3 regions of the Kitasatospora sp. NPDC087315 genome follow, and region 1 is predicted to be linked to each of the others. Evidence: riboswitches for the same ligand, from Rfam matches in the RefSeq annotation. Region 1 holds a riboswitch; each other region holds the start of a gene.
What was found. A riboswitch is a leader RNA that binds a small molecule or an ion and turns the genes downstream of it on or off. The one in region 1 is predicted to bind cyclic di-AMP.

Region 2: linked by a shared signal. The riboswitch ahead of ACIO5D_RS02960 (transglycosylase family protein) and the one ahead of ACIO5D_RS14510 (NlpC/P60 family protein) in region 1 are both predicted to bind cyclic di-AMP.
Region 3: linked by a shared signal. The riboswitch ahead of ACIO5D_RS32965 (peptidoglycan DD-metalloendopeptidase family protein) and the one ahead of ACIO5D_RS14510 (NlpC/P60 family protein) in region 1 are both predicted to bind cyclic di-AMP.

Annotation. Positions count from the first base shown of each region.
Region 1 is NZ_JBIUYD010000009.1:9,580-12,534, forward strand. It holds gene ACIO5D_RS14500 (NYN domain-containing protein) at 1-134, shown strand, start outside; gene ACIO5D_RS14505 (NlpC/P60 family protein) at 336-1,373, shown strand; cyclic di-AMP (ydaO/yuaA leader) riboswitch at 1,731-1,885, shown strand; gene ACIO5D_RS14510 (NlpC/P60 family protein) at 1,896-2,955, shown strand, end outside.
Region 2 is NZ_JBIUYD010000002.1:14,378-17,332, reverse strand. It holds gene ACIO5D_RS02970 (LacI family DNA-binding transcriptional regulator) at 1-59, shown strand, start outside; gene ACIO5D_RS02965 (hypothetical protein) at 118-318, opposite strand; gene ACIO5D_RS02960 (transglycosylase family protein) at 504-1,802, opposite strand; cyclic di-AMP (ydaO/yuaA leader) riboswitch at 1,789-1,959, opposite strand; gene ACIO5D_RS02955 (hypothetical protein) at 2,343-2,955, shown strand, end outside.
Region 3 is NZ_JBIUYD010000030.1:37,335-40,289, forward strand. It holds gene ACIO5D_RS32960 (MFS transporter) at 1-843, opposite strand, end outside; cyclic di-AMP (ydaO/yuaA leader) riboswitch at 1,239-1,397, shown strand; gene ACIO5D_RS32965 (peptidoglycan DD-metalloendopeptidase family protein) at 1,401-2,369, shown strand; gene ACIO5D_RS32970 (DUF2470 domain-containing protein) at 2,606-2,955, opposite strand, start outside.

The DNA of each region.
Region 1 (2,955 bases):
TGGTGCGGGCCGAGCCGCAGGGCCGTCCGGTGGTGGTGGTCTCCACCGACCGGGAGGTCGCGGAGGGCGTGCGCAAGGCGGGCGCGCGCCCCGTCGCCTCCGTCCTGCTGCTGAACCGGCTGGCCCGGCCCTGATGCCGGAGGGACCGGAGTGACCGCTGGTCAGCGCCCGGTTTGCGGCAGTGTGTGGATCCCGTGAAGTCAGGCCGCCGGTGGAGGTTCACGCCATCGGGGGAGTGGCGGAAAGCGTGGATCTTCACTAGGGTCTGGCGTCAAACCTATTTTCCGGATCCTCACTCAAACGGGTGAGTCCGTTGGAAGAAGGAACCGATCACTTTGGCCTCCCACCGCCGTCCCAAGCAGCCGAGCCGCGCGCGGGTCTCCGTGCTCACCGCTGCCGCTGCGACCGCGGTCGCCCTCTCCGCCCAGGTCGGCGCCCACGCCGCGCCCTCCCCCAAGAAGGAGGACGTGAAGGCGCAGATCGACCAGCTGAACGAGGAGCAGGAGCAGGCGGCCGAGAAGTACAACGGCGCCAAGGAGCGGGCCGACCAGCTGCGCAAGCAGGCGGACCAGCTCCAGGACCAGGTGGCCCGCGGCCAGGACCAGATGACGCAGCTTCAGGCCGGGCTGGCCGAGGTGGCGGGCGAGCAGTACCGCACCGGCGGCATCGACCCGTCCGTGCAGCTGATGCTCTCCTCCGACCCGTCGGGTTACCTGGACAAGGCCTCCAGCGTCCAGCAGGCCAGCTCCAGCCAGTCCGAGGCGCTCAAGGGCCTGCAGGACCAGCAGCGCCGCCTGGACCAGCAGAAGGCCGAGGCGGCCGCCGTCCTCGCCTCCCTGGACAGCACCACCAAGGATCTGAACCAGGCCAAGGCGGACGTCAACCAGAAGCTCAAGGAGGCCCAGACGCTGCTGAACTCGCTCAGCGCGGCCGACCGGGCCGCCCTGAAGGCGCAGCAGCAGCAGGACGACCGGGCCTCGCGCGGCAGCGAGCGCACCGACCTGAGCAGCCTGCCGCAGGCCGGCGGGTACGCCGGGGTGGCCGTCGCCAAGGCGATGAGCAAGCAGGGCTCGCCGTACGTCTGGGGTGCCATCGGGCCGAGCACCTTCGACTGCTCCGGTCTGATGGTCTGGGCGTACAAGCAGGCCAATGTCTCGTTGCCGCGCACCTCGCAGGCGCAGGCCGGCGTCGGCACCCGGGTCCCCTCGCTGGACCAGGCGCAGCCCGGTGACCTGATCATCTACCGCGACGACCGCAGCCATGTCGCGATGTACATCGGCAACGGCATGGTGGTGCACGCGCCGCACACCGGTGACGTGGTGAAGGTGATGAAGGCCGACGCGATGAAGATCAACGCCATCCGCCGGGTCTGACGGTTCGTCGATTGGGGGCAGAAGCCCCCGATCCAGACATTCCCTGATAGGTCGACACGCCCGGCCGGGCCGGCCCGCTGCTGTGATGTGGGACACGCCCCGGTCGGGCGCTCTCGACCCGCATTGTGAGTAATGATCAGCCCCGCGTGCGGTTGTGATCACATTCGGTCATATTCACAAATGAACTTGGGTATTCTTCCGTCTTTTTTCTGACAAGGATTTGAACGGATCACGGTTCTGTTACTAGGGTCATGCCTCGAACCACCGTGCAGTCGATCACCCATCCCGGGTGACGGCGGGGGTTACCGTCGAGTTCGTGAAGCAGCGGGGCAGGTGACTGCCCGACGGGGAGTCCAGCAGTCGGGGACGCTGTGGAGCGGAGCCGGGGAACCAAGTTCCTCCGGGGTGAATCGGCGCCAGGTCGACCGGTGGAACGGTCGGTGAGGCGCCGTAGGGCACGCTTCCGGCCCGAACCCGTCAGCTCACCCGGTAGGCGGACGTAGGAAGAAGGAGTCCGCCTTCGTGGCGTCCCATCGTCGTCCCAAGCCCGCCGGCCGTGCCCGCGTCTCCATCCTGACCGCGGCCGCCGCAGCGGCCGTGGCCCTCTCCGCGCAGTCGGGCGCGCACGCCGACCCGACGCCGACCAAGGATCAGGTCAAGGAGCAGGTCGACAAGCTCAACGAGCAGGCCGAGGTCGCCACCGAGCAGTACAACGGCGCCCAGGCCAAGCAGCAGGAGCTGCAGAAGCAGGTCGGCGAGCTCCAGGACAAGGTGGCCCGCCAGCAGTCGCAGGTGACCGATCTGCAGGGCGGCCTCGCCGAGATCGCCGGCGAGCAGTACCGCAACGGCGGCATATCGCCGACCGTTCAGCTGATGCTCTCCTCCAGCCCGGACAACTTCCTCACCCAGGCCGGCACCCTGACGCAGGCCGGCAGCTCGCAGTCGGGCCAGCTGAAGGAGCTCCAGGAGCAGCAGCGCAGGCTCGACCAGGACCGCACCGAGGCCCAGAACAAGCTCGGCGAGCTGGAGGCCACCACCCAGCAGCTGAAGGCGTCCAAGGAGGAGATCCAGGGCAAGCTGGCCAAGGCCCAGGAACTGCTCAACACGCTGACCGAGCAGGAGCGCGAGGCGCTGCGCGCGGCCGAGGAGAAGGCCGCCGCCGAGGCCAAGGCCAAGGCGGACGCCGCCAAGGCGACCGCGAAGGCCGAGGCCGACCGGGCATCCCGCGACAACGGCCGCGGCGACCTGGGCACCCCGTCCTCCTCGCCCGTCACCAAGCCGTCGGCGTCGTCCACGCCGTCCACGTCGTCCGCGCCCAGCGCCCCGGCCGCCAACGGCTCGCGGGCCGCCGCCGCGATCGCGGCCGCCGAGAGCAAGCTCGGCGCGCCGTACGTCTACGGCGCCACCGGCCCGAACTCCTTCGACTGCTCCGGCCTCACCAGCTGGGCGTACGCCCAGGCGAACGTGTCGCTGCCGCGCACCTCGCAGGCCCAGGCCAACGCCGGCACCCGGATCGGCTCGAACATCGCCAACGCCCAGCCCGGCGACCTGGTGATCTTCTACGGCGACAACCACCACGTGG
Region 2 (2,955 bases), on a different contig from region 1:
AGTTCATGTTCCAGCCGGAGCTGGTGATGCGCGGCTCCACCGGGGCCTGCCCGCGGTGAACCGGTGCCGGGGCCCCCGGGGAGCGAACGCTCCCCGGGGGCCCCGGCCGTGCCGCGCTCAGCCCTCCTGGACGGTGGGGCGCTCCTGGTTCACCCGTTGTCCGTCGGCGGCGTCGCCGGTCCGGGTCCCGGTGCGCCGGCCCCGGGCGAGGTGGTCGCGCGGGACCAGTTCGACGGCGTCCTGCGGGTTCGTGGTGCCGGAGAGCGTCATCGCGTCGATGGCGAGATCGGCGTCGAGCGTGACGGTGACCTGGGCCATGTGACTCCTCCTCGGGTACGGAGCAGCAGCATGCCCTGCCGGCGCCCGCGTTGACCACCGGTGGCCCCGCCGGTACCCGGCCGGTGCGCGACGGCCGGGGGAGACAGGCCGAGGCCCCCGGGGAGAGCGACCAGACTCTCCCCGGGGGCCTCGGGGTCGGGGGCGTGCCGGGCACGCCCGGCGGGTCAGACCCGGCCGGCGAAGTCCGGGGCCCAGTTGGCGACGGTCTGGGTCCGCACGCCCGAGCTCGGGTTGGCGGCCTCGACGTACTTCCCGCCGCCGATGTAGATCGCGACGTGGTAGACGCCGGAGTCCTTGCCGTTGTTGGACCAGAACAGCAGGTCGCCCGGGAGCAGGCTGTCCAGCGAGACGTGGGTGCTGGCGGCGGCCTGGTCGGCGGCGACGCGCGGGACGGAGACGCCCGCGGCGCGCAGCGCGGCCTGGGTCAGACCGGAGCAGTCCCAGCCGCCGTTGCCGGTGCCGCCGTAGATGTAGGCCTGACCGACCTTCGACTGGGCGAAGGAGACGGCGGCGGCCATGCTGCCGGTGGCGGTCTGCGCCGGGGCCTGGGTCTGCGCCGGGGCGGCGGGCTTGGCGACCGGCTTGGCGGCGGGCTTGGCGGCGGGGGCCTGCGCGGCCGGGGTCTGCGCGGCCGGGGTCTGTGCGGCCGGGGTCTGTGCCTGGGTCTGCGCGGCCGGCTTGCCGGTGGAGGCGCCGGTGGCGCCCTGGCCGGACTGCTGGGCCTGGCCGCCCTTGCCCAGGGCGAGCTGCTGGCCCGGGTAGATGACGTGCGGACCCTGGGTCAGGGTGCCGCGGTTCAGCTCGTACAGCCGCTCCCAGCCGCCCTGGACGTTGTTCTTGTCGGCGATGGAGGAGAGCCAGTCGCCCGCGATGACGGTGTAGTCGGTCGGCTGGGCCTGGCTGCCGCCCTTGGCCTGGGCGGAGTCGGCGGGGGCCTGGCTCTTCGCCGGGGCCGGGGTCTGCGCGGGGGCCTGCGGGGCGGGCTTCGGCGCGGGGGTGGCGGCCGGGGCGGCCGGCTTGGTGGCGGCCGGCTTCGCGGCGGCCGAGGTGTCGACGGCGGCCGGGGTGCCGCCCTTGGTCAGGCCGGCCTTGACGGAGCAGACGGGCCAGGCGCCGGGGCCCTGCGAGGCGAGGACCTTCTCGGCGACCGCGATCTGCTGGTCCTTGGTGGCCAGGTGGGCCTGCGAGGCGTACGCGGTACCGCCGAAGGCGGCCCAGGTGCTGGAGGTGAACTGCAGGCCGCCGTAGAAGCCGTTGCCGGTGTTGATGGCCCAGTTGCCACCGCTCTCGCACTGGGCGACCTTGTCCCAGGTGGCGACCGGGGCGGCGGAGGCGGTGCCGGTGGTGAGGCACGGGACGGTCAGGCCGACACCCGCGACGCCGACGGCGGCGATCAGGCGGCGGGCGCGACGGGGCAGACTGGTGCCGTTGACGGGCAGCATGAAGACGCGATCCTCTCCCACGCCTGCGAGGTGAGCTGTCGGATTCGGGCTGGAGTTGCCCGGCCGCGCCGTGGCGCGGCTTCACCCCTAGCCCTGAACCGGTTTCGGGAACCGGTCCGGGGCGACTTACCTGTGGGTCCCCCGCTCCTGCCGTGGTGCGTTTCTGCGCTGCCAGCACAACCGACGGCAGGACTCGGCGTTGCGGATGGGCTGGGTTCGTGTAGCCACGAACGGGGAGCACGTTAAGCAGACTCCCGTTCAAACCGCAAACATGTGTGATGCCCGTCACGGTTTACGGGTGAGGGGTTGATTGGCTGTCCACCATGATCAGAAATGACCGATTTTCGGCAACGCCCCTGCGGCCGGACCCAACTGCCTGTGCTTCAGGACGTCAGTACCGACGCGGCCGTCCGGCGGGAGGGCTGCGCGGTGATGGCCAAGGACGAGGACCCGCGTGCCGGGCGCCCGACCGTCAGGCCTCGGGGGGTGCACCGCCGGGCAAAACGCCGCAGAGTGGACATATCGCCCGAACGGCCCCGAACTCCCGTACGCCGCCGGACGATGCTGCGCTGGCCGGCGGTCGGCACGGTGTTCGCCGCGGTCGGCGGCGAGGAGATCCTGCGGCGCTCGCTGACCGGGCGGACGCAGCCCGTCGCGGCCACCGGCATGCCCGGTATGCCCGTGGCCCCGGACGGCCCCACCGACGCCGCCGCGGCCCCCGCCGAGGGCGCGGGCATGGACCACCGGCCCGCCGGGCCGCCGCCCGTCGGCACCTCCGGGGCCGGGCCCGCCGCCGCACCGACCGTCGACCTGGCCGGCCGCCGCTGGTCCGACCCGGCCGGCTGGGGCGGTGCGGTACCCGGCCCGCGGAGCGCCGTCCGGATCGCCGACCGGGTGCTCCTCGACACCGATGCCACCGTGGGCTCGCTGCTGGTCGAGCCGACCGGCGTACTCACCTTCGCCGCCGACCGCACCCTCACCCTCGCCTCGGACGGCAACGTCGAGATCCGCGGCACCCTGGCACTCGCCCCCGAGGGCACCGCCGTGCACACCGTCCGCTTCCCGTCCGTGGACGAGCGGCGCTTCCAGGGCGACGGCGCCAAGGTGGTCGACACCGACACCGACACCGACACCGACACCGGGCTCTGGGTGACCGGCGCCGGCTGCCTGCGGC
Region 3 (2,955 bases), on a different contig from region 1:
CAGCCCGGAGACCAGCGGGGAGAACCCGGAGACCGTCTGCAACTGCACCACCAGGAGGAAGAACACTCCGCTGAAGGCCGCGTACACGCAGAGGGTGACCAGGTTCACCGCGGTGAACAGCCGGGAGGAGAAGAGGCCGAGCGGCAGCATCGGCTCCGGGCTGCGGCGCTCCACCGAGACGAAGGCCGCCCCCAGCAGCAGGCCGGCCACGCCGGTCACCCAGACGGACGCGGACACCCCTCCACCGGCCGCCGTCAGCGCGTAGGTGATCGCGCCCAGGGTCAGGGCGGCGAGCAGTGCGCCGAGGACGTCGAACCGGCCGGTCGCACTCTCGTCCCGGCTCTCCGGCACATGCCGGGCCGCCACCGCGACCACCAGGACGGCGAGCGGGACGTTCAGCAGGAAGATCCACCGCCAGCCGGGGCCGTCCACCAGCCAGCCGCCGAGGAACGGCCCGACCGCGGCCGACACCCCGCCGAGGCCGGACCAGAGGCCGACCGCCGCCGAGCGGTCGTCCGGGTGGAAGACGGCCTGGAGCATCGCCAGTGAGCCGGGGGTGAGCAGGGCGCCGCCGATGCCCTGCACGGCGCGGGCGATGACCAGCACGCCGATGGTGGGCGCGGCGGCGCAGGCCGCCGAGGCGACGGCGAACCAGACCACGCCGATCAGGAACACCCGGCGGCGGCCGTAGCGGTCGCCGAGCGCGCCGCCGAGCAGGATCAGCCCGGCCAGGGTCAGCAGATAGGCGTTGAGCGTCCATTGCAGGGCGGCGAGGGGGGCGCCCAGATCGGCGCCGATCCGGGGCAGGGCGACGTTCACCACGGTGCCGTCGAGCATCGCCATGCTGGAGCCGAGCACCGTCGCCAGTAGTACCCAGCGACCCTGCGCGGTGCCCAGGCGCAGGGTGCCGGCCTCGGAGGTGGCCACCGCCCGATCGTGCGCCCCGCGGGCCGACGTGACAAGGGTCACCGGGGGGTGTGTCGGCGAATGGCATTCCGTAGGTGATCGCGTGCGTACTGACGCGGATATCGGCGGAGTGTCGCCGGGCGGTCGCTCCAGGTCAATGGATTGTGTGCGTACCGTGCAGCCGATCATTCGGAGTGTCACGACGCCTCGGGGCTTTGTGGTGACTTCACGTGATCGACATTGCTTAGCCCGTACGGATGGGTTTTAGTTCAGCGACCGCCCGGCCACGGCCCGGGCGGCCACCGGGTGGAACGCCTAGTCCTGCCGCTGCCCGGTGGTGCGAACTGAACTCTGTACGGCAGGAGCGGGGGACCCAAAGGTAAGTCGCCGGACCGGAATTCACGGTCCGGCTTGGGGTGAAGCCGCATTGCGGCCGGGCAACTCCAGCCCGAACCCGACAGCTCACCTCGTAGGCGTCGGAGAGGAAATCTTCCATGCCCGCACAGGCTCGTCGTATCGCCCTGCCCCGCGCCGCCCGCATCGGTATCGCCACCGCCGTCACCGGCGCCGCTTTCGCCCTTCCGCTGGTGACCGCGATCAGCGCCCAGGCCCACACCGCGCCGGCCGCGAAGCCCCGGCAGAGCAACTCCTCGACCGCCGACGCCGCCCCGGCCGCCGCCCCGCAGCAGGCCGCCCCGGCCGCCGCGCCGGTCGAGCAGAGCTACCAGGTCGTCGGCGGGGACACCCTGTCGAAGATCGCCGACGCCAAGCAGGTCGAGGGTGGCTGGCAGGCGCTGTACGAGCAGAACCGCTCGGTCGTCGGTGCCAACCCGAACCTGATCTTCCCGGGCCAGAAGCTCGCGCTCGGCGCCAAGGCCGCCGCTCCGGCCGAGGCCGCCAAGCCGGCCGCCCCGGTTGCTCCGGCCGCTCCGGCCGCCGCGCCGAAGCCGGTTCAGACCGCCAAGCCGGTCAAGCCCGCCCCGCAGACCCCGGTCCAGACCAAGATCGAGGTCGCCAAGCCCGCCACCCCGGCCCCGGTTACCGTGGCCGGCGTCGCCAGCTACGTCTCCCCGGTCGCCAGCCCGAAGCTCGGCACCGCCTACGGCGTGGCCGGCTCGATGTGGTCCTCCGGCCACCACACCGGCGCCGACTTCGTCGTCTCCACCGGCACCCCGCTGCGCGCCGTCGCGGGCGGCACCGTGGTGAAGGCCGGCAACGGCGGCGCCTACGGCAACGAGGTCGAGATCAAGCTCGCCGACGGCAAGTACGCCCAGTACGCGCACCTGTCCTCGATCGGCGTCAGGATCGGCCAGACCGTCACCGCCGGCCAGCAGATCGGCCTTTCGGGCGCGACCGGCAACGTGACCGGCCCGCACCTGCACTTCGAGATCCGCACCGGTGCGGGGTACGGCACGGACGTCAACCCGATCGCCTACCTGCGGGCGCACGGCGTCGCCATCTGATCGGGCATCAGAACCACCGCTGGGTGCGGGGCGTACGGCCACTCGGGATGGTCATGTCGGGTGACCGCTCGACCGGGTGATCGCCGCACCGACAGTGGCACCCTGGGCGCGGGACACGCCCAGTCGGCCGGCCCGGCTCGCGAGAAATCCTCTCGCGAGCCGGGCCGGCCGTTTTCGTTTTACGTGACGCCAAGGGAAGTTGACGTCTGGTCAGCCCAGTTGACCGGTGGCCTGGTTCAGATCCGGTGGGCGGGCAGCGCGCGGTGTGCGGCGGTCAGCAGCTGGTGTACCCGGTGGCCGAACTCGTCCGCGTCCCGGGCGGGTTCGGGGAAGACCAGACGGACGTCGCGATGGCCGTGCGGGTGGTCCAGGCGCAGCACCAGGCCGTACCGGTCGAGGGCCAGCGGGCGGATCCCGGGCCGCTCGGTGAGTAGGTCCGGGTCGAGCAGGCGGGTGAGCACGGCGAGCGCGTCCGGGTGGTCGTCGGCGAGGTGGGTGAGCAGGCCGGCCTCGTAGCGGGCGAGCGGGTCGGGCCCGGCGAGGGCGAGGTCGGCGCCGGTCAGCGCGGTGGTGCCGTACGGGGTGG